Regions from separate parts of the Solibacillus sp. FSL K6-1554 genome, predicted to be linked through region 3. Evidence: a T-box and tRNA genes for the amino acid it is inferred to sense, from the RefSeq annotation. Region 3 holds a T-box; the other regions hold tRNA genes.

Region 1 (7,467 bases), 530 kb from region 3:
ATATAAGGAGATGCTCAATAATGAAATTTCCACCACAGCTACTGCTCATTTTGGCTACTTTATTGTGGGGCGGCAACTTTGTAATTGGACGAGCTGTTTCAGGAGATATTCCTCCGATTACACTTGCCTTTTTACGTTGGATTGTCGCCTTTCTCGTATTTTTCCCAATCGCTTACAACCGGACGAAAAAAGAATGGCCTGCGCTGAAACAGCATTGGGGTGCTGTCATCATTTTAGCAATAACAGGAGTTGCCGCATTCAATACACTCGTCTACATCGGCTTGCATGATACAACATCCATTAATGCATCTTTAATGAATTCATCAACACCGATTATTATATACATACTGAGCTTTATCTTTTTAAAAGAACGGTTAACGAAGTTCCAAATGATCGGCACACTGCTTTCTTTAGCCGGAGTGCTCTTTATTATATCCGGAGGCTCATTACAAATCCTGCTTTCATTTTCATTCAACAAAGGGGACTTGATCGTTTTGATTGCGGTAGTGTGCTGGAGTTTCTATTCATTACTCATTAAAAAGTACGCAGGTAAGCTGCCGGGTTATTCTACGTTTTTAGTGACGATTGCAATCGGAGCTATTATGTTACTGCCGTTCGCAGTATATGAACTACTAACAACATCACAAGCAATCGTATGGAACGCTTCGACAATTGGGGCGATTTTTTATGTAGGGATCATTGCTTCGATAGTTGCCTTTTTAAGCTGGAACAATGGCGTTGTCTCATTAGGAGCAAACAAAGCAGGAATCTATCTAAACTTCATTCCTCTATTTGCCACAATCTTTGCTGTACTGTTTTTAAATGAGCAACTCCTCATCGCTCAAGTAATCGGAGGCATTGCGGTAATTACAGGAGTATTTATTTCATCGATCAAATAAAGGAGTGCACAATGTATGCACTCCTTTACCTTATTTTACATCTGTATAAATAACCGTCACATCTGGATGGTTGTGCAGTGCGCTCGCAGGGAAATCTTCTGTTACGACACCGCTGCGTAAACGTTCAAATGCCTCCTGTTTTGATGCACCTGAAATTAATAATACAATCTTTTTAGAACTTAAAATCGTTTTGATTCCCATTGTAATGGCATGTGTCGGCACATCATCAATTGAATCAAAATAGACTTGATTCGCTTCACGTGTAGACTGTGCAAGCTCTACAATATTTGTACCTAAATCAAAAGGAGTTCCAGGTTCATTAAAACCGATATGTCCATTTACACCAATTCCTAAAAGCTGTATATCAATATTTCCTGCCGCATTAATCAATGCATCATATTCAGCGGCAGCTTTTTCTAAATTCGACTTATTACCAGCTGGTAAATAAATATTTTCCCGTTTCATATCGATATGATTAAACAGGTTATAGTCCATATAATAATGGTAGCTCGCTTCATTTGCCGGATTAATACCGATATATTCATCCAAGTTGAAAGACTTTGCCTGTTTAAAAGATATTTCGCCTGCCTTATACGCAGCTACAAGCTTTTTATAAAAGCCTTCCGGGGTACCTCCTGTAGCCATTCCAAATACCGTTGAACTATCCTTTTTTAATTGATCTATAAAAATCGTTGCGGCAATTTTACTCAACTCATCATAGTTTGCCGCTTCAATCCACTTCAAATTTGTTGCTACATTCATTTGTTTAATTCCCTACTTCCTCGCTATTTTCCATAATTTATATCACTTAAATAAAATACGTTTTTTTAAAATTCATTCCTAACATCACTATGTTAATTTTATAGTAAATAATTTTAATACGCCAGAAAAAACGTGCAGGATTTTCTGGAAAACATACTAATTTCCTTTGTATATAATATGATATTCTCCCATACTAATCTCCCAATATTCCGTACGCAGACTTTATTTTTCTCATTATCATATAAAAGAATCGATGAATCTATTCTTTCCTAATTTCACTTATAAATACCACTGTTGAAGTCGGATTCTATAATCTATTCTATGCTCTTTAAAAAGATTATGGGACTTTATATATCGATTATAAAAATAAAAAAAGACTTCACAGTATGAACTGTGAAGTCTTTTTTTCAGATACCGAGTGTGGGACTTGAACCCACACGCCTCGCGGCAACGGATTTTGAGTCCGTCGTGTCTGCCATTCCACCAACTCGGCAAAATAAGGTAAAAAAAAATCGGTTTCTCCGATTAAATAAAATATGGAGGCGGCAACCGGATTTGAACCGGTGATAAAGGTGTTGCAGACCTGTGCCTTACCACTTGGCTATGCCGCCATATTTGGAGCGGAAGACGAGGTTCGAACTCGCGACCCCCACCTTGGCAAGGTGGTGTTCTACCACTGAACTACTTCCGCAAAATAAAAAAATGGCTGGGGTACCTGGATTCGAACCAGGGCATGACGGAATCAAAATCCGTTGCCTTACCGCTTGGCTATACCCCAAATATTTAAATTATGATATAGAATGGGGCGACTGATGGGAATCGAACCCACGAATGCCTGAACCACAATCAGGTGCGTTAACCACTTCGCCACAACCGCCACTATATTATAATTTTAACACTTAAACCTAAATAAAAATGGGGCGACTGATGGGAATCGAACCCACGAATGCCTGAACCACAATCAGGTGCGTTAACCACTTCGCCACAACCGCCACTATATTATTTTAAGTATTTTTAAGTTATTTGGCAGGGGCAGTAGGAATCGAACCCACACTGACGGTTTTGGAGACCGTAGTTCTACCTTTAAACTATGCCCCTATCAAAAGGATGGTGGAGGGGGACGGATTCGAACCGCCGAACCCTAAGGAGCGGATTTACAGTCCGCCGCGTTTAGCCACTTCGCTACCCCTCCAGGTAATGGTGCCGGCGAAAGGAGTCGAACCCTCGACCTACTGATTACAAGTCAGTTGCTCTACCAACTGAGCTACACCGGCAAAAATATGGTGGGTTTGGACGGAATCGAACCGCCGACACTTAGAGCTTCAATCTAATGCTCTACCAACTGAGCTACAAACCCACAAATTAATTTTTTAAAAAAATGGCGGTCCCGACCGGGATCGAACCGGCGATCTCCTGCGTGACAGGCAGGCATGTTAACCGCTACACCACGGGACCATTTGGTTGCGGGGGCAGGACTTGAACCTGCGACCTTCGGGTTATGAGCCCGACGAGCTACCACTGCTCCACCCCGCGATAATACTATTTGTTTAATGGTGGAGGATGACGGGCTCGAACCGCCGACCCCCTGCTTGTAAGGCAGGTGCTCTCCCAGCTGAGCTAATCCTCCAATGCTGGATACTACTTATGTATCTTTTGGTGACCCGTACGGGATTCGAACCCGTGTTACCGCCGTGAAAGGGCGGTGTCTTAACCACTTGACCAACGGGCCTCTTTATAAATTAAGCCTGGCGGAGAGTAAGGGATTTGAACCCTTGATGCAGGGTTACCCGCATACACGATTTCCAATCGTGCTCCTTCGGCCACTCGGACAACTCTCCAAGATTTAATGGCTCCGAAGGCAGGACTCGAACCTGCGACCTGCCGGTTAACAGCCGGATGCTCTACCAACTGAGCTACTTCGGAATAATTCTATAACAGCCTAGCGACGTCCTACTCTCACAGGGGGAAGCCCCCAACTACCATCGGCGCTAAAGAGCTTAACTTCCGTGTTCGGTATGGGAACGGGTGTGACCTCTTTGCCATCATCACTAGACTATTTAATCGAAAGACATTATTTATTATATCATACTTTTCTTATTTGTCAAGTATTTTTATAATAATTTTTCATTCTTTCAAAACTGGATAAACGTTTCATTGAATTGAGCAATAAAATGTGGTTAAGTCCTCGACCGATTAGTATTCGTCAGCTGCATGCGTCACCGCACTTCCACCTCGAACCTATCTACCTGATCGTCTTTCAGGGGTCTTACTTACTTGCGTAATGGGAAATCTCATCTTGAGGGGGGCTTCATGCTTAGATGCTTTCAGCACTTATCCCGTCCATACATAGCTACCCAGCGATGCCTTTGGCAAGACAACTGGTACACCAGCGGTATGTCCATCCCGGTCCTCTCGTACTAAGGACAGCTCCTCTCAAATTTCCTACGCCCACGACGGATAGGGACCGAACTGTCTCACGACGTTCTGAACCCAGCTCGCGTACCGCTTTAATGGGCGAACAGCCCAACCCTTGGGACCGACTACAGCCCCAGGATGCGATGAGCCGACATCGAGGTGCCAAACCTCCCCGTCGATGTGGACTCTTGGGGGAGATAAGCCTGTTATCCCCGGGGTAGCTTTTATCCGTTGAGCGATGGCCCTTCCATGCGGAACCACCGGATCACTAAGCCCGTCTTTCGACCCTGCTCGACTTGTAGGTCTCGCAGTCAAGCTCCCTTATGCCTTTACACTCTACGAATGATTTCCAACCATTCTGAGGGAACCTTTGGGCGCCTCCGTTACTCTTTAGGAGGCGACCGCCCCAGTCAAACTGTCCGCCTGACACTGTCTCCTACCCCGCTAAGGGGCATGGGTTAGAAGTTCAATACAACCAGGGTAGTATCCCACCGACGCCTCCTTCGAAGCTGGCGCTCCGAGATCTCTGGCTCCTACCTATCCTGTACAAGTTGTACCAAAATTCAATATCAGGCTACAGTAAAGCTCCACGGGGTCTTTCCGTCCTGTCGCGGGTAACCTGCATCTTCACAGGTACTATAATTTCACCGAGTCTCTCGTTGAGACAGTGCCCAGATCGTTACGCCTTTCGTGCGGGTCGGAACTTACCCGACAAGGAATTTCGCTACCTTAGGACCGTTATAGTTACGGCCGCCGTTTACTGGGGCTTCAATTCACAGCTTCGCTTGCGCTAACCGCTCCTCTTAACCTTCCAGCACCGGGCAGGCGTCAGCCCCTATACGTCACCTTACGGTTTTGCAGAGACCTGTGTTTTTGCTAAACAGTCGCCTGGGCCTATTCACTGCGGCTTCTCTAGGCTATGCACCCAAAGAAGCACCCCTTCTCCCGAAGTTACGGGGTCATTTTGCCGAGTTCCTTAACGAGAGTTCTCTCGCACACCTTAGGATTCTCTCCTCGACTACCTGTGTCGGTTTGCGGTACGGGCACCTCTCACCTCGATAGAGGCTTTTCTTGGCAGTGTGAAATCAGGAACTTCGCTCATACGAGCTCGTCATCACAGCTCAACGTTATAGTATGCGGATTTGCCTACATACACGCCTTACTGCTTGAACACGCGCAACCAACGGCGTGCTTACCCTATCCTACTGCGTCCCCCCATTTCTCAAACGGTGAGGAGGTGGTACAGGAATATCAACCTGTTGTCCATCGCCTACGCCTATCGGCCTCGGCTTAGGTCCCGACTAACCCTGAGCGGACGAGCCTTCCTCAGGAAACCTTAGTCATACGGTGCATGGGATTCTCACCCATGTTTCGCTACTCATACCGGCATTCTCACTTCTAACCGCTCCACCAGTCCTTCCGGTCTGACTTCAACGCTGTTAGAACGCTCTCCTACCACGCATACTCAAAGTATGCATCCACAGCTTCGGTGAATCGTTTAGCCCCGATACATTTTCGGCGCAGCGTCACTCGACCAGTGAGCTATTACGCACTCTTTAAATGATGGCTGCTTCTAAGCCAACATCCTGGTTGTCTAAGCAACGCCACATCCTTTTCCACTTAACGATTACTTGGGGACCTTAGCTGGTGGTCTGGGCTGTTTCCCTCTTGACTACGGATCTTATCACTCGCAGTCTGACTCCCGTGTATAAATATCCGGCATTCGGAGTTTGTCTGAATTCGGTAAAGCGAGATGCCCCCCTAGTCCAAACAGTGCTCTACCTCCGGTATTCTCAATCACGAGGCTAGCCCTAAAGCTATTTCGGAGAGAACCAGCTATCTCCAGGTTCGATTGGAATTTCTCCGCTACCCACACCTCATCCCCGCACTTTTCAACGTGCGTGGGTTCGGGCCTCCAGTGAGTGTTACCTCACCTTCACCCTGGACATGGGTAGATCACCTGGTTTCGGGTCTACGACCACGTACTAATTCGCCCTATTCAGACTCGCTTTCGCTGCGGCTCCGTCTTCTCAACTTAACCTCGCACGTAATCGTAACTCGCCGGTTCATTCTACAAAAGGCACGCTATCACCCATTAACGGGCTCTAACTACTTGTAGGCACACGGTTTCAGGATCTATTTCACTCCCCTTCCGGGGTGCTTTTCACCTTTCCCTCACGGTACTGGTTCACTATCGGTCACTAGGTAGTATTTAGCCTTGGGAGATGGTCCTCCCGGATTCCGACGGAATTTCACGTGTTCCGCCGTACTCAGGATCCACTCTGGAGGGAATGAACTTTTGACTACAGGGCTTTTACCTTGTTTCGCGGACCTTTCCAAGTCGCTTCGTCTAATTCATTCTTTTGTAACTCCGTATAGAGTGTCCTACAACCCCAAAGAGCAAGCTCTTTGGTTTGGGCTCTTCCCGTTTCGCTCGCCGCTACTCAGGGAATCGAATTTTCTTTCTGTTCCTGCAGGTACTTAGATGTTTCAGTTCCCTGCGTCTGTCTTCAACACGCTATGAATTCACGTGAAGATACTATCCGATTAAAGATAGTGGGTTCCCCCATTCGGAAATCCCCGGATCAAAGCTTACTTACAGCTCCCCGAGGCATATCGGTGTTAGTGCCGTCCTTCATCGACTCCTAGTGCCAAGGCATCCACCGTGCGCCCTTATTAACTTAACCAAAAGTTAACACTTAGATCAGAGATCTAAGATTTAAGTTTACACGTCAATTGCTTGACTTGTTTAAAAATCTATAAAATAGAAATTTGATTTATTGCTTTCAATGTCGTTTTATCCAGTTTTCAAAGAACGAAGCAGCTGACTTCAATCACATCGTGAGAAGCTTCACTGATTTTGCTTCATGCAGCTTTGCGACGTAAGCGCAAGCGTCAGGAGCAAGGTTTGAAGTATTTCATTCATTTAAGAATGAACCTTCAAAACTGAACAGCAACCGTTAATGTTTCATTCCCCGAAGGAATGATTCCGAAAAATCCTTAGAAAGGAGGTGATCCAGCCGCACCTTCCGATACGGCTACCTTGTTACGACTTCACCCCAATCATCTATCCCACCTTCGGCGGCTGGCTCCATAAAGGTTACCTCACCGACTTCGGGTGTTACAAACTCTCGTGGTGTGACGGGCGGTGTGTACAAGGCCCGGGAACGTATTCACCGCGGCATGCTGATCCGCGATTACTAGCGATTCCGGCTTCATGTAGGCGAGTTGCAGCCTACAATCCGAACTGAGAACGGTTTTATCGGATTAGCTCCCCCTCGCGGGTTGGCAACCGTTTGTACCGTCCATTGTAGCACGTGTGTAGCCCAGGTCATAAGGGGCATGATGATTTGACGTCATCCCCACCTTCCTCCGGTTTATCACCGGCAGT
Region 2 (7,467 bases), 2.7 Mb from region 3:
TTGTACCATTGCTGAACGCGGTTGGCGCTCTTTTTGATAACGTAAAAATGCTTCATTGTACGTTGCTTCATTTTCTAAAGCTTCTCCTAATACATATGCATCTTCAAGTGCCTGTGCACCGCCTTGTGCTAAATATTGGAGCATCGGGTGAGCTGCATCTCCCAATAGTGTTACATTTTCATCTGTCCAGTTTTCTATTGGCAGACGGTGGAACATCGGCCAGCGGAATTGAGTCGAAATATACTTTAACGCACGCTCTACATCCGGATGTGCACCTTCAAAGCGTTGTTGCATTTCTTCCGGAGTCCCCCAGTCGCCTTCCGGTTTATAGTCATATGTTTTGAAAACAACAACTTGATTATATAACTCACCGCGACGAACAGGATATTGTACTAAGTGTAAGTTCGGTCCAATCCACATAATCACATCATCCATTGCAATATCGCCTTCAGCAGTAATCTCTTCAATCGGTAATGTCCCACGGTATGCTACATATTCCGAACAGATCATTTCGTCTTGAGAAAATAGCTTACGTACATTTGATTTAATACCATCTGCCCCGATTGCTGCTTCTGCTGTATAGGACTCACCACGTTGGTTTGTAATCGTTACTTGATCTGGCGTTTGTGATACTGTTTGGATTTGCTCATCGTTTTTAAATGAAATACGGTTATTTTTCAAACATGCTTCATATAAAACACGGTGTAGATCCGAGCGGTGCAATACAACGTACGGCTGCTTGAAACGCTCCTGGAAACCGTCAGTCAAATCAAGTACAGCTAATTCCTTTGCCGTATAAATATCTTTTAGCACTAAGCGCTTCGGTACGACCGCTACATTCAATATTTCTTCTTTAACACCTAATTGGTCCAATACATGCAGTGCGTTAGGTGCTAATTGTATACCTGCTCCTATTTCTCCGAATGCAGGTGCTTGTTCTAATACTGCTACCGTTTTATCTGTGCGTTGTACTATTGAAAGCGCTGTCGCTAAACCGCCAATTCCCCCACCAACTACAATTACATCACTAATATTTGTCATATCATTACCTCCAATTCTATAAATAGAGAACTTTGTTTACTTATAATGAAAATGTAACGTAAAAGAGAAACATTTGTCAATAATATTTCTAAATTTACTGATAATTAATTGATTTTAATAGGTCCTAAATCACTTATTTAAAAGATTTTTCTGAAAAATATTGACTTTACTACCTAAAGTACTTTATATTTTCTTTAAATAGAGAACTTTGTATTCTATTTCGATAAAGGAGGATAACTATGAAATTAGTCAACTATACAGTGAACGGTATTACACGTGCTGGAGCGATTGTGAAGGAACAAGTAATCGATTTAAACCATGCTTTTGAAGCAAAACTTCAAGCAGAAGGTGAATATCGTTATAAGGAGATTGCCCATGCTTATGTGCCGGCAACTACAGATGGTATTTATGAAGGCGGGAAAAAATCTATTGAATTGGCGCAACAAGCTGTCGACTTCATTTTAGAGAATCCAAATGCTTCTATTACAAAAGCGGTTTTTGATCGTAACGAAGTACATGTTGGAGCACCAGTATTAAATCCAGGAAAGATCATTTGTGTAGGTCACAATTACCGTGAGCATATTCTGGAAATGGGCCGTGAGTTACCAACACATCCAGTTATTTTCGCTAAATTTGCAAATACACTTTTAGGGCCTGATGATGATATTCCATTCTATCCGATTTCTGAACAGCTTGATTATGAAGCAGAGTTTACATTTGTTATTGGCAAACAAGCCCGTAATGTTTCAGAAGAAGACGCCCTGGATTACGTAGCCGGCTATACAATTACGAACGATGTGACTTATCGTGATATCCAACGTCGTACATTACAATGGCTGCAAGGTAAAACAGTAGACGGTTCTGCACCGATGGGACCTTATTTATTAACAGCTGATGAATTACCGGATCCATCAGGGTTATCTGTTGTATTGACAGTGAATGGCGAAGTACGCCAGCAAACGAACACGGCTAACTTAGTATTTTCTGTACAAAAGCTAGTTGCTTTCCTTTCTAACTTAATGACATTAGAGCCGGGTGATGTAATTTTAACAGGTACTCCAGGTGGTGTTGGGGTTGCAATGAATCCTCCGACTTTCTTGAAAGACGGCGATGTTGTCCGCATCGAAATTGATAAAGTTGGTGCTCTGGAAAACAAAGTAGCAGCTGCAAATGTGCCAGTTAGTGTATAACCTTCAATACGGTCTAGTATTCTTTATGCACAATTACTATTAAAGGAGTGAAGATGTATGGCAGGAGTATCAGAAGAAGTAAAAGAGTTTATGAAAAGTGATACGGTAAAAGATTTTACAAAAGATATTGAACAATATCATTTAGGTCCACTTTGGGAAGCCATTCCGGAAATTATGAATCATACACCAAAGCCACAAGCACAAGCTTACCTTTGGAGTGATGAACTAATTAAAAAGAAAATGGGCGAAGCAGCACAAATCTTTACACCAGATCGTGGTGGAGAACGTCGTGCAATCTATTTCCAAAATCCAGGATTAACATATCGTCAGCCATGGGGTTGGGCATCTACTACACAAACGATTTACGTAGCGGTACAAATGCTGTTACCGGGTGAAAAAGCCCCCTCTCACCGTCACTCTCAATCAGCATTGCGCTTTATTTCTGAAGGACAAGGCGCCTACACAATCGTACAAGGCGAACGTATTTTCATGGAGGAAGGCGACTTTTTAATTACACCTAAAGGTTTATGGCACGGGCATGAACATGTTGGCGATGAGCCGATGTTATGGACAGACGCGCTGGATATCCCGACTTTATACGGAATCGGCGGTACTTTCTTCGATCCTTATGAAGGCGGTTTACAAGAGCCGAATATTCCGGATAACTTCACGGAAAAGCGTTATCGTGGAGGAATGGTACGCCCTGTCGGAGATGACAAGTATACAGTAGCACCACTTGCCAACTATAAATGGGATCGTACGGTTGAAGGAATTAAAGGCTTAATGTCATTTGATCCAGACCCGCATCATGGTTTTGCTGTTGAATATATTAATCCTTCTACAGGTAAAGCAGCCAACCCGACATTAGGTACACGTATGCAGCACTTACCAGCTGGCATGCATACAAAAGCTTTACGCCATACGCATTCTACTGTTTATCAAGTGCATAGAGGTGAAGGCTATACAGTTATTAACGGTACACGCTTTGACTGGAAAAAAGGCGATTACTTTGTCGTTCCAAACTGGGCTTGGTATGAGCACTATGCTTCAAAAGATTCGTACTTATTCTCTGTAAATGATATTCCAATTATGGATCGTTTTGAATTAGAGATCGAGCAAGCGTATGAGTCGAATAATGGTCACCAGGAAGTGACTGGAGAATTTAAAGCTGCATTCCGTTAATGCAGCATCTATAAAAATTCTGCCCAATTTTTATAGAACGTAAAACTCTTCATTTTTAATCACATAGTATAACAATTGAACTTTGAACAATTTTCCACGCATCCCTTTTATAATATATCTCAAAAAACATCCTACATCGATAAATCGTCCATGCCGAAAGCGATTTGTCTGTAGGATGTTTTTTATTAAAGTATAAATTTGTAATAGCTGTATGATTTACTATTTGTATCGCTCATTACAGCTGGACAGTCTACCAGGTAACCTTCATTTTTATTGATGGCCCTCCCTTTACTAAACAAAAGGCTCTGTTAAATTTAATTGTTGATTTTGAAATAAATAATTAGAGGAGCTCAGCAAATTAAGTTCCTCTAATTATTTTCCTTTCATGACAATACTCATACTCTAATTTAACCTTTAGTTTTCTACACGAATAAAGCACTTTTCATATATTTCAATGGCTTCAATTTGTAAATCATTTAAATTAATCTTCAATTCAACTTCAAGGTCTTCATTTTCTTCTCCATCCCAGCAGATGTATATTTCACAAATATCACCCTTCGGGAGCAATTCTTTTAGAGAATGACATAAATCGAGAAAATTTTTTTTAGATTTTTCATAGTTATGTGGAGAATAAGCCTTATTATAGTCCGTCAATTCCCAAATAGGATTTGCAAATTGTAAAATCTCAAAGATATAGGGTGTCGTAAAATGCTTTTGTTTAACTATGTTAAGATGTTCTGCATCGGGGCAAACATAGTCAACTTCATATTCATGTTCTACATCACCTTCATTTCGTTTTATCGGAAAATTAAAGCCTATATAGGCTATCATACTCATTTCTTCAAACTCCTTAACATTCAGTATTTCAAATAATTCCCTATGTTGAATTCATTTTTAAAATAACAAAAAACACATTGCAAAATCTGCAATGTGTTTTCTTTCAAGTGTATATGACCCGTACGGGATTCGAACCCGTGTTACCGCCGTGAAAGGGCGGTGTCTTAACCACTTGACCAACGGGCCAATGGCTCCGAAGGCAGGACTCGAACCTGCGACCTGCCGGTTAACAGCCGGATGCTCTACCAACTGAGCTACTTCGGAATAATACTATGGTGGGCCTAAATGGACTCGAACCATCGACCTCACGCTTATCAGGCGTGCGCTCTAACCAGCTGAGCTATAGGCCCATAGTATGGTGGGTTTGGACGGAATCGAACCGCCGACACTTAGAGCTTCAATCTAATGCTCTACCAACTGAGCTACAAACCCATAAAAAAAATGGCGGTCCCGACCGGGATCGAACCGGCGATCTCCTGCGTGACAGGCAGGCATGTTAACCGCTACACCACGGGACCAACATCTAAAGTAAAAATATTAAAAATGGAGGAGGTAGAGGGATTCGAACCCCCGCGCGGTGTTACCCGCCTGTCGGTTTTCAAGACCGATCCCTTCAGCCAGACTTGGGTATACCTCCAAAGGGAATAAAATATAAATGGTGGAGCCTAGCGGGATCGAACCGCTGACCTCCTGCGTGCAAGGCAGGCGCTCTCCCAGCTGAGCTAAGGCCCCATAAATAATGGTCGGAATGACAGGATTCGAACCTACGACCCCTTGGTCCCAAACCAAGTGCTCTACCAAGCTGAGCTACATTCCGAATATGTCAGTAAAAATATATTATGGCGCGCCCGGCAGGAGTCGAACCCACAACCTTCTGATCCGTAGTCAGACGCTCTATCCAATTGAGCTACGGGCGCGCATTATTAGAGATAAGAATTATAAAATGGTGCCGAGGGCCGGAATCGAACCGGCACGGTGATCACTCACCGCAGGATTTTAAGTCCTGTGCGTCTGCCAGTTCCGCCACCCCGGCATTTTGGAGCGGAAGACGAGGTTCGAACTCGCGACCCCCACCTTGGCAAGGTGGTGTTCTACCACTGAACTACTTCCGCAAAATGCTTAAGATCTATTTATTCTGACAGTATGTATAATTTTATAAAACTGGTGAGCCATGAAGGACTCGAACCTTCGACCCTCTGATTAAAAGTCAGATGCTCTACCAACTGAGCTAATGGCTCTCTAAATGGTGCCGGCGAAAGGAGTCGAACCCTCGACCTACTGATTACAAGTCAGTTGCTCTACCAACTGAGCTACACCGGCATTTAGAAATGGTGGAGGATGACGGGCTCGAACCGCCGACCCCCTGCTTGTAAGGCAGGTGCTCTCCCAGCTGAGCTAATCCTCCAATATTCTAGCGAAGCGACGTCCTACTCTCACAGGGGGAAGCCCCCAACTACCATCGGCGCTAAAGAGCTTAACTTCCGTGTTCGGTATGGGAACGGGTGTGACCTCTTTGCCATCATCACTTCACTATTGAAAGAATTTCATTCTTTCAAAACTGGATAAACGTTTCATTGAATTGCGCAATAAAATGTGGTTAAGTCCTCGACCGATTAGTATTCGTCAGCTGCATGCGTCACCGCACTTCCACCTCGAACCTATCTACCTGATCGTCTTTCAGGGGTCTTACTTACTTGCGTAATGGGAAATCTCATCTTGAGGGGGGCTTCATGCTTAGATGCTTTCAGCACTTATCCCGTCCATACATAGCTACCCAGCGATGCCTTTGGCAAGACAACTGGTACACCAGCGGTATGTCCATCCCGGTCCTCTCGTACTAAGGACAGCTCCTCTCAAATTTCCTACGCCCACGACGGATAGGGACCGAACTGTCTCACGACGTTCTGAACCCAGCTCGCGTACCGCTTTAATGGGCGAACAGCCCAACCCTTGGGACCGACTACAGCCCCAGGATGCGATGAGCCGACATCGAGGTGCCAAACCTCCCCGTCGATGTGGACTCTTGGGGGAGATAAGCCTGTTATCCCCGGGGTAGCTTTTATCCGTTGAGCGATGGCCCTTCCATGCGGAACCACCGGATCACTAAGCCCGTCTTTCGACCCTGCTCGACTTGTAGGTCTCGCAGTCAAGCTCCCTTATGCCTTTACACTCTACGAATGATTTCCAACCATTCTGAGGGAACCTTTGGGCGCCTCCGTTACTCTTTAGGAGGCGACCGCCCCAGTCAAACTGTCCGCCTGACACTGTCTCCTACCCCGCTAAGGGGCATGGGTTAGAAGTTCAATACAACCAGGGTAGTATCCCACCGACGCCTCCTTCGAAGCTGGCGCTCCGAGATCTCTGGCTCCTACCTATCCTGTACAAGTTGTACCAAAATTCAATATCAGGCTACAGTAAAGCTCCACGGGGTCTTTCCGTCCTGTCGCGGGTAACCTGCATCTTCACAGGTACTATAATTTCACCGAGTCTCTCGTTGAGACAGTGCCCAGATCGTTACGCCTTTCGTGCGGGTCGGAACTTACCCGACAAGGAATTTCGCTACCTTAGGACCGTTATAGTTACGGCCGCCGTTTACTGGGGCTTCAATTCACAGCTTCGCTTGCGCTAACCGCTCCTCTTAACCTTCCAGCACCGGGCAGGCGTCAGCCCCTATACGTCACCTTACGGTTTTGCAGAGACCTGTGTTTTTGCTAAACAGTCGCCTGGGCCTATTCACTGCGGCTTCTCTAGGCTATGCACCCAAAGAAGCACCCCTTCTCCCGAAGTTACGGGGTCATTTTGCCGAGTTCCTTAACGAGAGTTCTCTCGCACACCTTAGGATTCTCTCCTCGACTACCTGTGTCGGTTTGCGGTACGGGCACCTCTCACCTCGATAGAGGCTTTTCTTGGCAGTGTGAAATCAGGAACTTCGCTCATACGAGCTCGTCATCACAGCTCAACGTTATAGTATGCGGATTTGCCTACATACACGCCTTACTGCTTGAACACGCGCAACCAACGGCGTGCTTACCCTATCCTACTGCGTCCCCCCATTTCTCAAACGGTGAGGAGGTGGTACAGGAATATCAACCTGTTGTCCATCGCCTACGCCTATCGGCCTCGGCTTAGGTCCCGACTAACCCTGAGCGGACGAGCCTTCCTCAGGAAACCTTAGTCATACGGTGCATGGGATTCTCACCCATGTTTCGCTACTCAT
Region 3 (7,467 bases):
CGGTGTTCTCATTAAAAAGTTCCCGTACAATTCCTTTTACAAGTTTACATGTGAAAGTCCATTTACTCAAATAGTTTCTTCACTTCGTGTATAATAAGTAAGAGAAAAATCCGTTGAACGAAAAAATTATTGCAAAAGAAAGTGAGAAATTATCTATGTATGATGTAATTGTAATAGGAGGCGGTCCATCAGGATTGATGGCAGCAATTGCCGCAGCCGAGCAAAACAAAAAAGTGCTCCTGCTTGAAAAAGGCTCAAAACTAGGAAAGAAACTGGCCATTTCTGGCGGTGGACGATGTAATGTAACAAATCGACTATCAGCGGAAGAAATCATTAAACATATTCCCGGCAATGGGCGCTTTTTATATAGCCCCTTTACCGTTTATAATAATGAAGATATTATTGCATTTTTTGAAGGGCTTGGCGTGGCATTAAAAGAAGAGGATCACGGGCGTATGTTCCCAGTATCCAACCGCGCACAAGATGTTGTTGATGCACTTGTCAATGAAATGAAGCGATTAAAAGTAGAAGTCCGTTTGCACACGGCAGTTAATAAATTGTTGATGGACGATCAAAAAATATATGGTGTACGTTTGGAAAGCGGCGAAGAAATCCGTACAAATGCTGTTGTTGTCGCAGTCGGTGGTAAAGCTGTTCCTCAAACCGGCTCTACTGGTGATGGTTATCCATGGGCAGAACGGGCTGGCCACACGGTTACTACACTTTACCCGACAGAAGTTCCCGTTACATCAAAGGAACCCTTTATCCAATCACGTGAGCTACAAGGGTTGGCATTACGTGATGCCGCTGTTTCCGTTTTAAACAAAAAAGGAAAAGTTCTTGTAACACATCAGATGGATATGCTGTTTACACACTTTGGCTTAAGCGGTCCTGCCATTTTACGCTGCAGTCAGTTTATTGTAAAAGAGCAGTTGAAAACAGGGAGCGCGCCAGTACAAGTTCGTATTCAATCATTACCGCAGTACAACGAAGAAACATGCTTCCAAATGTTAAATAAAACAATCAAGGAAGAACCGAAAAAAGCGGTAAAAAACTTATGGAAATCACTCGTTCCAGAACGCTGGCTATTATTTTTAATGGAGCGTGCAGGTATTGACGCACAGTTAACAGGCATAGAATTATCTCAGGAGAAGATTCGCAATTTTGCACGCGAACTTGTCGCGTTTACGATGGACGTTCACGGTACCCAACCAATTGAAAAGGCATTTGTTACAGGAGGCGGGGTTTCGGTAAAAGAAATTGAACCAAAAACAATGGCCTCCAAGAAAAAACAGGGACTTTATTTCTGTGGTGAGATTTTAGATATTCACGGTTATACGGGGGGTTACAATATTACTTCTGCTCTCGTTACAGGACGAATTGCCGGTATGAGTGCGGGGCAACAGTAACGTTTCTGTTTTTAATCGTAAAAATACTAGAACTGCTCATCATTCCCTAGTATCATAAGAGGTATGTACACTCAGGAGGATACAGCACGATGAATAATAATTCTCAAAAAAACCAAACTATGCTTTATTTAGCATCTGATGAGCTCATGCAAACTCATTTAACCTGCACAAAAATAAGCAATCGTAATAAAGATGAATTTACCTTTTCCATTCGTGTTTTTTGCTATGTTGAAAAAAATAACTCCTATGCGAAAAGTGTTCCATTATATTTGATACTTGGCTTAAATAAACAAGGTGTTGGCATGTCTTTGGCTGTCGATTTGGTCAATATACCAAATGTTTGCCCGATGCAATTAAAAAAGATTATTGAGCATTTGCAAAAAAGTCCGGCACTATTGCTAATTGTATGTCAGCAGCTTGATAAAATTGCTTCTTCCTCATCAATTGAAGAGGCGGTGCAAGCAAAACTGGCAAAGCATTTCTTCATTGAAAATGCGCCGAAAGGGATTACAAGCTTTACGACCAACCGTCAGGCAAACGAACTGTACTGGCTCATGCAAAAAAACCAAATGATTTCTGATATGGATTCATTTAAATTAGATGGTGAAGGCGGGCATATTGCATTTACCGTCCAAATTGGCTTTAAACATGATTTTATTATGCAATGCTATGAAGTAGATTGCATGATGCATATGTTCAATGAAGACGAAAAGCTCGGCTATTATTTTGAGCTTTATTTGGATCAGGAAAATTACCATCATCAGCTACTATATGAAACGTTGCCGGATCAGTTCATGGACAACAAAACATTTTTAAATCAGGTTTTGGAAGAAATGAAAAAACGCAACGAAGAACAATATGACGATTACTTGCAAGATTTAATCGAAAAATTTACAGCGAGCATCTAGAAAAGAGTCAATCCTCACTATAACAGGATTGACTCTTTTGTTTATACATATAAGTAAATTGCGAAGAACATCGCGACACTGCCGCCCATAACAAATAAGTGCCAAATCGCATGGTTGTATGGAATGCGGTCATTTTTGTAAAAGTACGTGCCGACCGTATAGGACAGTCCACCCATTAATAATGTGGCAAAACCGGCGATGCCAATATGTGCGAATAACGGCTTGGCTACAAAAATAATGAGCCAGCCCATCCCGATGTAAACGAACAGCGATAGTAATTTAAAACGGTAAACAAAGAATTGTTTCAGTACAATACCGATTGTCGCTAAAATCCATTGAACCGCAAAAATTGTCCATCCCAATTTGCCGCCAATTGCGACTAATACGATTGGTGTATACGTACCTGCAATCAATAAAAAAATGGAGCTGTGATCGAGCTTTTTCAGAAATGTTTTATGTTTTGGCCATGAATGATACATCGTTGAAGCGAAATACAGGCAGAACATTGAAATACCAAAAATAATATAGCTTACGAGCTCTAATGTTGTGCCTTGATGCTGGGCTTTGTTCACTAACAGCAATGTTGCGGGAATCGTCAGCAATGCGGCAATCCCGTGTGTCAGCCCGTTCCAAAATTCTTCTTTTGTACTATATCCACTTTGTTCCATCATGATTTGTGTCATAAAGCCACCTCTTTCATTATTCAATTATAAAAAATTGTGTCTGTTTGTTATAGAAGAACTTGTCATGCTTTCCATATGATATTTATCATGGATTTGCTGGAAATCTAGGGAGGGCCTGTCCATTAAAGCTATACCCCCTTCTTTCACATAAAAAAACCCACTGGGAAAAATTTTTTCCAGTGAGTTATTGATAGTCTTATGCCTGGATATGGCGAGCGATTTTTTCTGTTAAGCGAGTCGTAACTTTCGGCAATAATACTTTAATAGCCGGATTCAATACTGCTCCAGAAAGACCTCCAGCAGTTACTTCTACCACACCTGTCATATATGTACCGCCATCTTTCGGCTCAGCTGTAAATTCGCCGCCGCCTTTAATATTATCCGATAGCCCAGTTATTTCAAATCTGATGTTAGAAGGCTCATTCATTTCGATAATTTTAATTTCGATTTCAACTTTTTTCTTTAAACCTTTAAAGTTTCCTTCGAATGTCCAATGTGATGTTTGGGCATCCAGTTCTTTATGTTCTTTGTACGCCGGAACTAATACAGCCCATTTTTCGATTTTACTTACGAAAGCCCATACTTGTTCCTGGCTAACTGGGATTTGTACTGAATGTGATGCTTGTGCCATGTTGTTACACTTCTTTCTACTATTCATTAAATGTGACCATTTACTATTCTAGTATTACATAGAAATCGGTTACGCAACATAGTTATTTTTGCTTTTCATATGAAATCTAAATAAAAATACACGGTGGTTTTCCAAATGAAAACACCGTGCATTAATTTTATTTGATTAATTATTTAACAACGATATTAACTAATTTACCTGGGATGACAATTACTTTCACAACTGTTTTCCCTTCGATAAATTCTTGTACTTTGCTGTCTGCTAAAGCAACTTTTTCTAAATCTTCCTTAGTAATATCTTTTGCAACCGTTACTTTTGCACGTACTTTACCTAAAACTTGTACAACAACTTCGATTTCATCGTCTACTAGTTTTGACTCATCGAATGTTGGCCATGTTGCATACGTAATTGTATCTTCATGTCCTAAAATTGACCAAAGCTCTTCAGCAATATGCGGTGCGATTGGCGATAAAAGTTTCACGAAGCCTTTTGCATATTCTGTTGGAATAACTTCCGCTTTGTAGCAATCATTAATGAATACCATCATTTGTGAAATTGCTGTGTTGAAGCGAATGCCTTCGTAGTCTTCCGTCACTTTTTTCACAGTTTGGTGATACACTTTTTCCAATGTTGTGTCAGCAGAATCTTGAACTTTTGCAGCAAGCTTTCCTTCATCTGTGACGAATAGACGCCAAATACGATCTAGGAAACGACGTGCCCCGTCAAGACCGTTCGTGCTCCATGCTACAGAAGCTTCCAGTGGACCCATGAACATTTCGTATAAACGTAATGTATCAGCACCATGTGAAACGATAATGTCATCAGGGTTTACAACATTGCCTTTAGATTTAGACATTTTTTCATTGCCTTCACCTAGAATCATCCCTTGGTTAAATAACTTTTGGAACGGTTCCTTCGTATGAACAAGTCCTAAATCATAAAGCACTTTATGCCAGAAGCGTGCGTATAGTAAGTGAAGTACCGCGTGCTCTGCGCCACCGATATAAATATCGACTGGTAGCCAATGTTTTAATAGTTCCGGATCTGCAAGCGCCTGATCATTTTTCGGATCGATATAGCGCAGGAAGTACCATGATGAACCGGCCCATTGTGGCATTGTATTCGTTTCACGGCGTCCTTTTTTGCCTGTTACTGGATCAACTACATTCACCCATTCTTCAATATTTGCAAGTGGTGATTCACCAGTACCTGAAGGACGGATATTTGTTGTTTTCGGTAATTCCAATGGCAGTTCCTCTACAGGAATCGTAGTCATTGTGCCATCTTCCCAGTGAATTACTGGAATTGGTTCTCCCCAGTAGCGTTGACGGCTGAATAACCAGTCGCGTAAACGGTAAGTAATTTTCTTTTCCCCTACACCATTTTCCACTAACCATTCAATTGCCTTCGCAATACCGTCTGCTTTATTTAATCCGTTTAAGAAGTCCGAGTTAATATGCGCACCGTCACCAGTGAATGCTTCATTCTCAATGTCTCCGCCTTCAAGAACTGGAATGATTTCTAAATTGAACTCTTTTGCAAATTCATAGTCACGCTCATCATGTGCAGGAACAGCCATAATTGCACCAGTTCCGTATGTTGCCAATACATAATCCGCAATCCAGATCGGCACTTGTTTGCCGTTGATCGGGTTCACTGCATAAGCACCTGTGAATACACCTGTTTTTTCTTTTGCTAAGTCTGTACGTTCTAAATCAGATTTTAATGATACTTTTTCCAAGTATGCCTCTACTGCTTCTTTTTGCTCTGCAGTAGTAATGTCAGCTACTAATTTATGCTCTGGTGCTAATACACAGTATGTCGCGCCAAATAATGTATCCGGACGTGTTGTAAATACTTCGAAGTTTTTGTCTGTGCCAGCAACAGTGAATTTCACTTGTGCGCCTTCAGAACGGCCGATCCAGTTACGTTGCATTTCCTTAATTGATTCAGGCCAGTCAACATCAACTAAATCATCGACTAAACGGTCTGCATATTTTGTAATACGCAGTACCCATTGTCGCATCGGACGACGTACTACCGGGTGACCGCCACGCTCAGAAACTCCGTCGATTACTTCCTCGTTAGCAAGAACCGTACCTAATGCTTCACACCAGTTTACTGCCACTTCATCTACATACGCTAAATCCATTTCCACTAACTTAGTGAAAATCCATTGCGTCCATTTATAATAAGACGGGTCAGTTGTGTTAATTTCACGATCCCAGTCATAAGAGAAGCCTAGCTCGTTAATTTGACGTTTGAATGTCGCGATGTTTTTAGCTGTAAATTCAGCTGGGTCATTCCCTGTATCAAGTGCATATTGCTCTGCAGGTAAACCGAATGCATCCCAACCCATTGGATGAAGGACATTGTAGCCTTGCATACGTTTAAAACGAGACAAAATATCTGTCGCTGTATAACCTTCAGGGTGTCCTACGTGCAGACCCGCACCTGATGGGTAAGGGAACATATCCAATGCATAAAACTTTGGCTTATCCATTTCATTTTCAGTTTTGAATGTTTTATTGACATCCCAAAACGTTTGCCACTTTTTCTCAATTTGCTGATGATTAAAACTCACAATAATTCCTCCTTTAAATATATTCTTGCTGTGGTTTATGTATTTTAGGCGTATCATCAATGATTTAACAGAATATTTAAAAAATAAAAAAATCCCGTCCCATCTTATGATAAGAAGGGACGAGAGATATTTTTTACTCCCGCGGTACCACCCAAATTAGTGACGCAGCACTCAGCTTCATTTCTTAACGCGAATACACGGCCATTAGCTACTATTACTTCACTAAAGCAAACTCCGAGGCGAGTTCAACTTGACACTTACCGGCTTCCACCTGCCGCCAGCTCTCTATAAAGTGTGTCCATTTACTATTCCTCATCACAGTCAATATTATTATTTCATTCATTTTAACGAATTCAACACAAAAGCACAAGTAACTGTTTTATGTTTGTTCTTTTCCTAGCGTACGATCAAAGAGCAGACATGGAATAATGGCAACGATAATTAGTACCGATAATATAAGCATTAATATTTGCATGCCATATAAATCTACCATTAACCCGCCAAACACAGGCCCAATCATCCGCCCAATTGTCGATGCACTATTGACGAGCCCTTGATAAAAACCTTCTTGTCCATGAGGTGCCAGTTTATTGGCAATCATCGGAATGACCGGTGTGAAGAACACTTCCCCAAATGTCAAAATGACCATCGCTGCAGCAAACATCTTAAAGTCCTGGGCAAAATAAACGACGATATAAGATAGCGACATCAATATCAGCCCAAGCACCAGCTGATGCTTTATTTTGTTTTCCCAACGTGTAACAAGCGGACGGATAATCGGCTGAACAGCAACGATCATAAAGCCGTTGATTGTCCAGAGTAAACTGTATTCAGACAGGCTCATTCCTAATCCTTGTGTATAAGAAGAAATGGTCGCGCTCCATTGGGAGTAGCTTAACCAGCAGACGATTAAAGATATACTTAATATACTAAGCGCCACAATCGGCCCTCTGTTTCTTCTTTTTGTCTCATTACCTGAGAAAGGTTTTGTTGTCAGTCCCTTCATATCAAAACGCTTATATGTTGTGATGACAAGTACAAAAAATACAGCATAGAAAAATAGATTCGCACTAAATACATAGTCAAACTTAATATCGGCAACAATGCCAGCCAATGCCGGGCCGATTGCGACCCCTACGTTGTTTGCCAAAAAGATCGAGTTAAAAGCACGTCGACCTCCTTCTGGCCAGGCACTTCCTGCAATCGCATAAATCGCCGGGTATACAATCCCTCCACTAAAGCCCATCATCGT
Region 4 (7,467 bases), 2.5 Mb from region 3:
AACATTAGAGCTTGGCGGTAAATCACCAAACGTCTTCTTCCCAGACGTAATGGATCATGACGATGAGTATTTGGATAAAGCTATCGAAGGTTTAGTAATGTTCGCATTAAACTCAGGTGAAATTTGTACTTGTCCTTCACGTGCATTAGTTCACGAATCTATCTATGACAAGTTCATGGAACGTGTATTAGAACGCGTTAAAGCAATCAAAATCGGTAACCCGTTAGATACAGAAGTAATGATGGGTGCTCAAGCTTCAAATGAGCAATTACAAAAAATCTTATCTTACATCGAAATCGGTAAAGAAGAAGGCGCTGAGCTACTTATCGGCGGCTACCAAAACCAATTAGATGCTGACCAAGAAGGCGGCTACTATGTAGCACCAACAGTATTCAAAGGTCACAACAAAATGCGTATCTTCCAAGAAGAGATCTTTGGTCCAGTTCTTTCTGTAACAACTTTCTCTACTTTCGAAGAAGCTATGGAAATCGCCAACGACACTGAATTCGGTCTAGGTGCTGGTGTATGGTCACGTAACATGGATACAGCTTACCGCGCTGTACGTGGTATCCAAGCTGGTCGTGTTTGGACAAACACTTACCACCAATACCCTGCTCACGCTGCATTCGGCGGATATAAAAAATCAGGTATCGGTCGCGAAAACCACTTAATGATGTTAGATCACTACCAACAAACAAAATGTATGTTAGTAAGCTACAACAAAAACGCTCAAGGTTTCTTCTAAGCCAAAGCGAGAAGCGAACTATTAGAGGATGTGCTTTTACAGTACATCCTCTTTTTTATAGGAGGATGCTTTATGGAAAAGTTAGTCGCGACTGAAAAAGCGGTTGAGGTTATCGAGCTGTTGAAGGCAAAGCATGGAAATTTGGTGTTTGAGCAGTCTTCCGGTTGCTGCGATGGTACGGTGCCAATGTGTTTTACAAAGGACGGGCACTATATTAGCAGCCAGCTTGTACTTCTCGGGGAAATTTCGGATGTTCCGTATTATATTGATAAGCATCAGTCGGAGTATTTGAAGCATATGCAAGTTCTTGTTGATGTAATGGAAGGTCAGGGCGCATCTTTTTCATTGGAGAGTGCAGAAGGATATGCTTTTTTGATGAAATCAAAGGTAATGAAATAATGTAAAACGCCATCCAGCAGCTTAAATAAAGCTTCTGAATGGCGCTTTTTATTAAGATAAAACTGGGGGATAAATTGGGATAGACAATGTCACCAATGCCACACTTAATAATAATAGCGATAATTTAACGTTTTTCTTCATATTCCTCGTCTCCTTTATAATTAAATGAATTGGATTGCTTTTTCAAATTTCTTTTCTTGCCTGTAGTACTCGCCCAGTAAATAAGAAAACTGCTGGTGCATTTCTTTAAACTCTTCACTGTTTGCCGTAAACGGAAAATAAGCAGTCACTTTGTTCTAATATCCCTTTTGGATTAGCTAATATCCCCCGGACTTCTTCAAATATCCGGTCCGGTTGTTCTAATAAAATCGCATTGCATTTCAGTTTCAACGTATTAAGCTGAAAACGTTACTTCAATACAGCTGGAACCGGCGAAACTTCTAATATCGCTCAAATTTCTTCTAATATCCCCTACTACTCTTCTAATAACCCACATCAATGTTCTAATAAAACCGCCCAATAAAAAACAGCTTAAGCAAAATTTCACTTAAGCTGCTTCACGTATATTATAATTCACAAGCCCAGCCATCTTTATCGCCGTCTCTTGCTGTTGCATAAGCAGGATGCGATGAGCTGACACCTTTCGGATAATAAACCCGCATTTCTGTACAGTTTTTAAATGCAGTCGGTGCTCCTGGAATGACATACGTCCCTGAATTCACATCACCTTTTGGTTTTTCAGGTATCGTATTCGGCACGATGAACTCTTTCGCACTAATCGAGTAGGATTGACCGTTCGTTGTCACAACAATTGTTCCATCCTGTGCAGTTGCGTAAGCTTTTGTACCAACCGTTTTAATGTTTGAAAGCACTTCTTTATGAGGATGGCCATAGCTGTTGCCTTCTTCATAACTTAAAATAACCGCTTTCGGATTTACTTTTTGTAAAAATCCAAGCGAACTACTTGAACTTGAACCGTGATGACCCGCTTTTAAAATCGTTGCGGAAACATCATATTTCTTCGCAATTTGCTCTTCGATTCCTGCATCCGCATCGCCCATCAATAAGAAAGACATATTTTGATACGTCAGTTTTAATACGATGGAAGCATCATTCATATCACTTGCTTGTGCATTGACAGCTAAAACTTGAGTTTTCACATTTGAATCCAATGAAATCAAGTCTCCCGCTTTCGGCTCTGTATAAGGAATTTTTTTATCAACTACCATCTGCAGTAAATTTTCATATGCTACCGTTGTATGGACTTTCCCGCTGTTAATAAACTCGCCAACCGTAAAGCTTTCCAGTACTGCAGCTAATCCACCGATATGATCGGCATCTGGATGTGTTGCTACTACGTAATCAAGCTTCTTCACATTTTTAGATTTTAAATAAGCAACAACCGTGCTGCCGTATTCTTTCGTCCCTGCATCAATAAGCATTGTTTTTCCATTTGGTGCTTGAACGAAAATCGAGTCTCCTTGTCCAACATCTAAAAAGTGTACGTTCAATTTAGAAGATGTTGAGCCTAAACCTTCCTGATATTTCACTGCACGTGCTAAAAATGCAGAAATATGAGCACGCGTTAAATTATTCGCAGGCTTAAATGTACCATCCTCATAACCAGTTGTAATATTGGCTGCAGCTAATTGGCTCACTGCTTCATATGCCGTATGCCCTTTTTTCACATCTTTAAAGGTTTTCGTGCCATTCGGTAAATCAAATGCACGTGCAATAAATGCAGCCATATGACCACGTGTCACTTTTGTCGTCGGCTTAAATGTACCATCCGTATAGCCGTTAATGATACCGGCCTCCACAGCTGATTGAATATACCCGCTGTTTTTATGAGACTTCGGAACATCTTTAAACTTCGTAGCTCGCTGTGTGCCGTCAAGACCAACAGCTTTTGCGACCATGACAGCCACTTCTTCGCGTGTCACAATATCCTTTACACCGTATATCTTTTTATCGGCGCTAATAATACCTTTATCCAATAAAAAAGCTATATCCTGATAGTTACTATGCTTTGGCGATACATCGGTAAACACTTGTTCCGCACTTGTTGGTGTAGCATATAACATCGAGGATATAGTTAGAAGAAACACTAATAATAGACTAAATACTTTTTTCATTTTCTAACCTCCCTTATTTATTATAAATTTTTTAATAAAGAAAGAAAGTTATTTTTGAATAGTATTTAAATTATCTTTTTGGTAGTAATGGATTGTTCATCCTTTTCATGACCACTCAAAATTATAGTTAGGATTTGTCGCTTCTCCCCTTTTTCACAACAATCTCTATATCGTTAAACTAATATCCTATTTCGAGAAAGACTACGGACTATAAGAAATTTAAAATCCTTTACAAATAAAAAAAGCATGCAGCTTCTGCTACATGCTTAGAAATGACCCGTACGGGATTCGAACCCGTGTTACCGCCGTGAAAGGGCGGTGTCTTAACCACTTGACCAACGGGCCATGGCTCCGAAGGCAGGACTCGAACCTGCGACCTGCCGGTTAACAGCCGGATGCTCTACCAACTGAGCTACTTCGGAATAATTATATATGGTGGGCCTAAATGGACTCGAACCATCGACCTCACGCTTATCAGGCGTGCGCTCTAACCAGCTGAGCTATAGGCCCTATTTAAAAACTGGAGCGGGTGATCGGAATCGAACCGACAACATCAGCTTGGAAGGCTGAGGTTTTACCACTAAACTACACCCGCATATGGTGGGTTTGGACGGAATCGAACCGCCGACACTTAGAGCTTCAATCTAATGCTCTACCAACTGAGCTACAAACCCATAAATGGCGGTCCCGACCGGGATCGAACCGGCGATCTCCTGCGTGACAGGCAGGCATGTTAACCGCTACACCACGGGACCATTTGGTTGCGGGGGCAGGACTTGAACCTGCGACCTTCGGGTTATGAGCCCGACGAGCTACCACTGCTCCACCCCGCGATAATATTATGTTTGAACCTGTTTTAAGTACCCAGTTTGTAAAAATGGAGGAGGTAGAGGGATTCGAACCCCCGCGCGGTGTTACCCGCCTGTCGGTTTTCAAGACCGATCCCTTCAGCCAGACTTGGGTATACCTCCAAAATTTTAAAATGGCTACCGAGGGAGTCGAACCCACGACCTTTCGGGTATGAACCGAATGCTCTAGCCAGCTGAGCTAGGTAGCCAAGATCAATAGTTATCTCTACTAGTTAAAGCAATGTAAGCTCTATCCAGTTGAGTAATATGGCGCGCCCGGCAGGAGTCGAACCCACAACCTTCTGATCCGTAGTCAGACGCTCTATCCAATTGAGCTACGGGCGCATATTGTTTATTTATAAAGATGGTGCCGAGGGCCGGAATCGAACCGGCACGGTGATCACTCACCGCAGGATTTTAAGTCCTGTGCGTCTGCCAGTTCCGCCACCCCGGCATTTTTTGGAGCGGAAGACGAGGTTCGAACTCGCGACCCCCACCTTGGCAAGGTGGTGTTCTACCACTGAACTACTTCCGCAAAATGCTTAAGATATTTTTACTCTGACAGTATAAATAATGATTATAAACTGGTGAGCCATGAAGGACTCGAACCTTCGACCCTCTGATTAAAAGTCAGATGCTCTACCAACTGAGCTAATGGCTCTTGATTAAAATGGTGGAGGATGACGGGCTCGAACCGCCGACCCCCTGCTTGTAAGGCAGGTGCTCTCCCAGCTGAGCTAATCCTCCAAAAAAAATAAGCGAAGCGACGTCCTACTCTCGCAGGGGGAAGCCCCCAACTACCATCGGCGCTAAAGAGCTTAACTTCCGTGTTCGGTATGGGAACGGGTGTGACCTCTTTGCCATCATCACTTCACTTAATTATTTAGTTAAAAGAAATTTCATTCTTTCAAAACTGGATAAACGTTTCATTGAATTGAGCAATAAAATGTGGTTAAGTCCTCGACCGATTAGTATTCGTCAGCTGCATGCGTCACCGCACTTCCACCTCGAACCTATCTACCTGATCGTCTTTCAGGGGTCTTACTTACTTGCGTAATGGGAAATCTCATCTTGAGGGGGGCTTCATGCTTAGATGCTTTCAGCACTTATCCCGTCCATACATAGCTACCCAGCGATGCCTTTGGCAAGACAACTGGTACACCAGCGGTATGTCCATCCCGGTCCTCTCGTACTAAGGACAGCTCCTCTCAAATTTCCTACGCCCACGACGGATAGGGACCGAACTGTCTCACGACGTTCTGAACCCAGCTCGCGTACCGCTTTAATGGGCGAACAGCCCAACCCTTGGGACCGACTACAGCCCCAGGATGCGATGAGCCGACATCGAGGTGCCAAACCTCCCCGTCGATGTGGACTCTTGGGGGAGATAAGCCTGTTATCCCCGGGGTAGCTTTTATCCGTTGAGCGATGGCCCTTCCATGCGGAACCACCGGATCACTAAGCCCGTCTTTCGACCCTGCTCGACTTGTAGGTCTCGCAGTCAAGCTCCCTTATGCCTTTACACTCTACGAATGATTTCCAACCATTCTGAGGGAACCTTTGGGCGCCTCCGTTACTCTTTAGGAGGCGACCGCCCCAGTCAAACTGTCCGCCTGACACTGTCTCCTACCCCGCTAAGGGGCATGGGTTAGAAGTTCAATACAACCAGGGTAGTATCCCACCGACGCCTCCTTCGAAGCTGGCGCTCCGAGATCTCTGGCTCCTACCTATCCTGTACAAGTTGTACCAAAATTCAATATCAGGCTACAGTAAAGCTCCACGGGGTCTTTCCGTCCTGTCGCGGGTAACCTGCATCTTCACAGGTACTATAATTTCACCGAGTCTCTCGTTGAGACAGTGCCCAGATCGTTACGCCTTTCGTGCGGGTCGGAACTTACCCGACAAGGAATTTCGCTACCTTAGGACCGTTATAGTTACGGCCGCCGTTTACTGGGGCTTCAATTCACAGCTTCGCTTGCGCTAACCGCTCCTCTTAACCTTCCAGCACCGGGCAGGCGTCAGCCCCTATACGTCACCTTACGGTTTTGCAGAGACCTGTGTTTTTGCTAAACAGTCGCCTGGGCCTATTCACTGCGGCTTCTCTAGGCTATGCACCCAAAGAAGCACCCCTTCTCCCGAAGTTACGGGGTCATTTTGCCGAGTTCCTTAACGAGAGTTCTCTCGCACACCTTAGGATTCTCTCCTCGACTACCTGTGTCGGTTTGCGGTACGGGCACCTCTCACCTCGATAGAGGCTTTTCTTGGCAGTGTGAAATCAGGAACTTCGCTCATACGAGCTCGTCATCACAGCTCAACGTTAAAGTATGCGGATTTGCCTACATACACGCCTTACTGCTTGAACACGCGCAACCAACGGCGTGCTTACCCTATCCTACTGCGTCCCCCCATTTCTCAAACGGTGAGGAGGTGGTACAGGAATATCAACCTGTTGTCCATCGCCTACGCCTATCGGCCTCGGCTTAGGTCCCGACTAACCCTGAGCGGACGAGCCTTCCTCAGGAAACCTTAGTCATACGGTGCATGGGATTCTCACCCATGTTTCGCTACTCATACCGGCATTCTCACTTCTAACCGCTCCACCAGTCCTTCCGGTCTGACTTCAACGCTGTTAGAACGCTCTCCTACCACGCATACTCAAAGTATGCATCCACAGCTTCGGTGAATCGTTTAGCCCCGATACATTTTCGGCGCAGCGTCACTCGACCAGTGAGCTATTACGCACTCTTTAAATGATGGCTGCTTCTAAGCCAACATCCTGGTTGTCTAAGCAACGCCACATCCTTTTCCACTTAACGATTACTTGGGGACCTTAGCTGGTGGTCTGGGCTGTTTCCCTCTTGACTACGGATCTTATCACTCGCAGTCTGACTCCCGTGTATAAATATCCGGCATTCGGAGTTTGTCTGAATTCGGTAAAGCGAGATGCCCCCCTAGTCCAAACAGTGCTCTACCTCCGGTATTCTCAATCACGAGGCTAGCCCTAAAGCTATTTCGGAGAGAACCAGCTATCTCCAGGTTCGATTGGAATTTCTCCGCTACCCACACCTCATCCCCGCACTTTTCAACGTGCGTGGGTTCGGGCCTCCAGTGAGTGTTACCTCACCTTCACCCTGGACATGGGTAGATCACCTGGTTTCGGGTCTACGACCACGTACTAATTCGCCCTATTCAGACTCGCTTTCGCTGCGGCTCCGTCTTCTCAACTTAACCTCGCACGTAATCGTAACTCGCCGGTTCATTCTACAAAAGGCACGCTATCACCCATTAACGGGCTCTAACTACTTGTAGGCACACGGTTTCAGGATCTATTTCACTCCCC

The links. A T-box is a leader RNA that pairs with one kind of tRNA and senses whether it is charged. The one in region 3 lies ahead of leuS (leucine--tRNA ligase), so its partner is inferred to be a tRNA-Leu.
Region 1: it has a tRNA-Leu gene. The T-box ahead of leuS (leucine--tRNA ligase) is inferred to sense a tRNA for this amino acid. The anticodon was not compared.
Region 2: it has a tRNA-Leu gene. The T-box ahead of leuS (leucine--tRNA ligase) is inferred to sense a tRNA for this amino acid. The anticodon was not compared.
Region 4: it has a tRNA-Leu gene. The T-box ahead of leuS (leucine--tRNA ligase) is inferred to sense a tRNA for this amino acid. The anticodon was not compared.

What each region holds. Positions count from the first base shown of each region.
Region 1 covers NZ_JBBOSS010000001.1:3,469,067-3,476,533, forward strand. Annotated here, with positions in the region: gene MHB58_RS17275 (DMT family transporter) at 21-899, shown strand; gene nagB (glucosamine-6-phosphate deaminase) at 930-1,661, opposite strand; tRNA gene MHB58_RS17285 (tRNA-Leu) at 2,074-2,154, opposite strand; tRNA gene MHB58_RS17290 (tRNA-Cys) at 2,199-2,272, opposite strand; tRNA gene MHB58_RS17295 (tRNA-Gly) at 2,278-2,352, opposite strand; tRNA gene MHB58_RS17300 (tRNA-Gln) at 2,365-2,439, opposite strand; tRNA gene MHB58_RS17305 (tRNA-His) at 2,463-2,538, opposite strand; tRNA gene MHB58_RS17310 (tRNA-His) at 2,578-2,653, opposite strand; tRNA gene MHB58_RS17315 (tRNA-Trp) at 2,686-2,759, opposite strand; tRNA gene MHB58_RS17320 (tRNA-Tyr) at 2,770-2,853, opposite strand; tRNA gene MHB58_RS17325 (tRNA-Thr) at 2,860-2,935, opposite strand; tRNA gene MHB58_RS17330 (tRNA-Phe) at 2,943-3,018, opposite strand; tRNA gene MHB58_RS17335 (tRNA-Asp) at 3,041-3,116, opposite strand; tRNA gene MHB58_RS17340 (tRNA-Met) at 3,120-3,194, opposite strand; tRNA gene MHB58_RS17345 (tRNA-Val) at 3,213-3,288, opposite strand; tRNA gene MHB58_RS17350 (tRNA-Glu) at 3,316-3,390, opposite strand; tRNA gene MHB58_RS17355 (tRNA-Ser) at 3,408-3,499, opposite strand; tRNA gene MHB58_RS17360 (tRNA-Asn) at 3,509-3,584, opposite strand; rRNA gene rrf (5S ribosomal RNA) at 3,599-3,714, opposite strand; rRNA gene MHB58_RS17370 (23S ribosomal RNA) at 3,835-6,763, opposite strand; rRNA gene MHB58_RS17375 (16S ribosomal RNA) at 7,081-7,467, opposite strand, start outside.
Region 2 covers NZ_JBBOSS010000001.1:237,586-245,052, reverse strand. Annotated here, with positions in the region: gene MHB58_RS01260 (FAD-dependent monooxygenase) at 1-1,041, opposite strand, end outside; gene MHB58_RS01255 (fumarylacetoacetate hydrolase family protein) at 1,281-2,231, shown strand; gene MHB58_RS01250 (cupin domain-containing protein) at 2,289-3,413, shown strand; gene MHB58_RS01245 (hypothetical protein) at 3,828-4,250, opposite strand; tRNA gene MHB58_RS01240 (tRNA-Glu) at 4,365-4,436, opposite strand; tRNA gene MHB58_RS01235 (tRNA-Asn) at 4,439-4,514, opposite strand; tRNA gene MHB58_RS01230 (tRNA-Ile) at 4,524-4,600, opposite strand; tRNA gene MHB58_RS01225 (tRNA-Phe) at 4,607-4,682, opposite strand; tRNA gene MHB58_RS01220 (tRNA-Asp) at 4,693-4,768, opposite strand; tRNA gene MHB58_RS01215 (tRNA-Ser) at 4,795-4,887, opposite strand; tRNA gene MHB58_RS01210 (tRNA-Ala) at 4,907-4,982, opposite strand; tRNA gene MHB58_RS01205 (tRNA-Pro) at 4,991-5,067, opposite strand; tRNA gene MHB58_RS01200 (tRNA-Arg) at 5,091-5,167, opposite strand; tRNA gene MHB58_RS01195 (tRNA-Leu) at 5,195-5,283, opposite strand; tRNA gene MHB58_RS01190 (tRNA-Gly) at 5,288-5,362, opposite strand; tRNA gene MHB58_RS01185 (tRNA-Lys) at 5,413-5,488, opposite strand; tRNA gene MHB58_RS01180 (tRNA-Thr) at 5,495-5,570, opposite strand; tRNA gene MHB58_RS01175 (tRNA-Val) at 5,580-5,655, opposite strand; rRNA gene rrf (5S ribosomal RNA) at 5,665-5,780, opposite strand; rRNA gene MHB58_RS01165 (23S ribosomal RNA) at 5,844-7,467, opposite strand, start outside.
Region 3 covers NZ_JBBOSS010000001.1:2,936,845-2,944,311, forward strand. Annotated here, with positions in the region: gene MHB58_RS14560 (BaiN/RdsA family NAD(P)/FAD-dependent oxidoreductase) at 156-1,409, shown strand; gene MHB58_RS14565 (hypothetical protein) at 1,499-2,317, shown strand; gene trhA (PAQR family membrane homeostasis protein TrhA) at 2,359-3,000, opposite strand; gene MHB58_RS14575 (CoxG family protein) at 3,197-3,631, opposite strand; gene leuS (leucine--tRNA ligase) at 3,801-6,215, opposite strand; T-box leader at 6,328-6,543, opposite strand; gene MHB58_RS14585 (MDR family MFS transporter) at 6,595-7,467, opposite strand, start outside.
Region 4 covers NZ_JBBOSS010000001.1:455,089-462,555, reverse strand. Annotated here, with positions in the region: gene exaC (acetaldehyde dehydrogenase ExaC) at 1-745, shown strand, start outside; gene MHB58_RS02335 (DUF779 domain-containing protein) at 818-1,144, shown strand; gene MHB58_RS02330 (hypothetical protein) at 1,306-1,434, opposite strand; gene MHB58_RS02325 (S-layer homology domain-containing protein) at 1,711-3,279, opposite strand; tRNA gene MHB58_RS02320 (tRNA-Glu) at 3,553-3,624, opposite strand; tRNA gene MHB58_RS02315 (tRNA-Asn) at 3,626-3,701, opposite strand; tRNA gene MHB58_RS02310 (tRNA-Ile) at 3,713-3,789, opposite strand; tRNA gene MHB58_RS02305 (tRNA-Gly) at 3,801-3,874, opposite strand; tRNA gene MHB58_RS02300 (tRNA-Phe) at 3,878-3,953, opposite strand; tRNA gene MHB58_RS02295 (tRNA-Asp) at 3,959-4,034, opposite strand; tRNA gene MHB58_RS02290 (tRNA-Met) at 4,038-4,112, opposite strand; tRNA gene MHB58_RS02285 (tRNA-Ser) at 4,158-4,250, opposite strand; tRNA gene MHB58_RS02280 (tRNA-Met) at 4,263-4,336, opposite strand; tRNA gene MHB58_RS02275 (tRNA-Arg) at 4,396-4,472, opposite strand; tRNA gene MHB58_RS02270 (tRNA-Leu) at 4,493-4,581, opposite strand; tRNA gene MHB58_RS02265 (tRNA-Gly) at 4,588-4,662, opposite strand; tRNA gene MHB58_RS02260 (tRNA-Lys) at 4,713-4,788, opposite strand; tRNA gene MHB58_RS02255 (tRNA-Val) at 4,799-4,874, opposite strand; rRNA gene rrf (5S ribosomal RNA) at 4,886-5,001, opposite strand; rRNA gene MHB58_RS02245 (23S ribosomal RNA) at 5,076-7,467, opposite strand, start outside.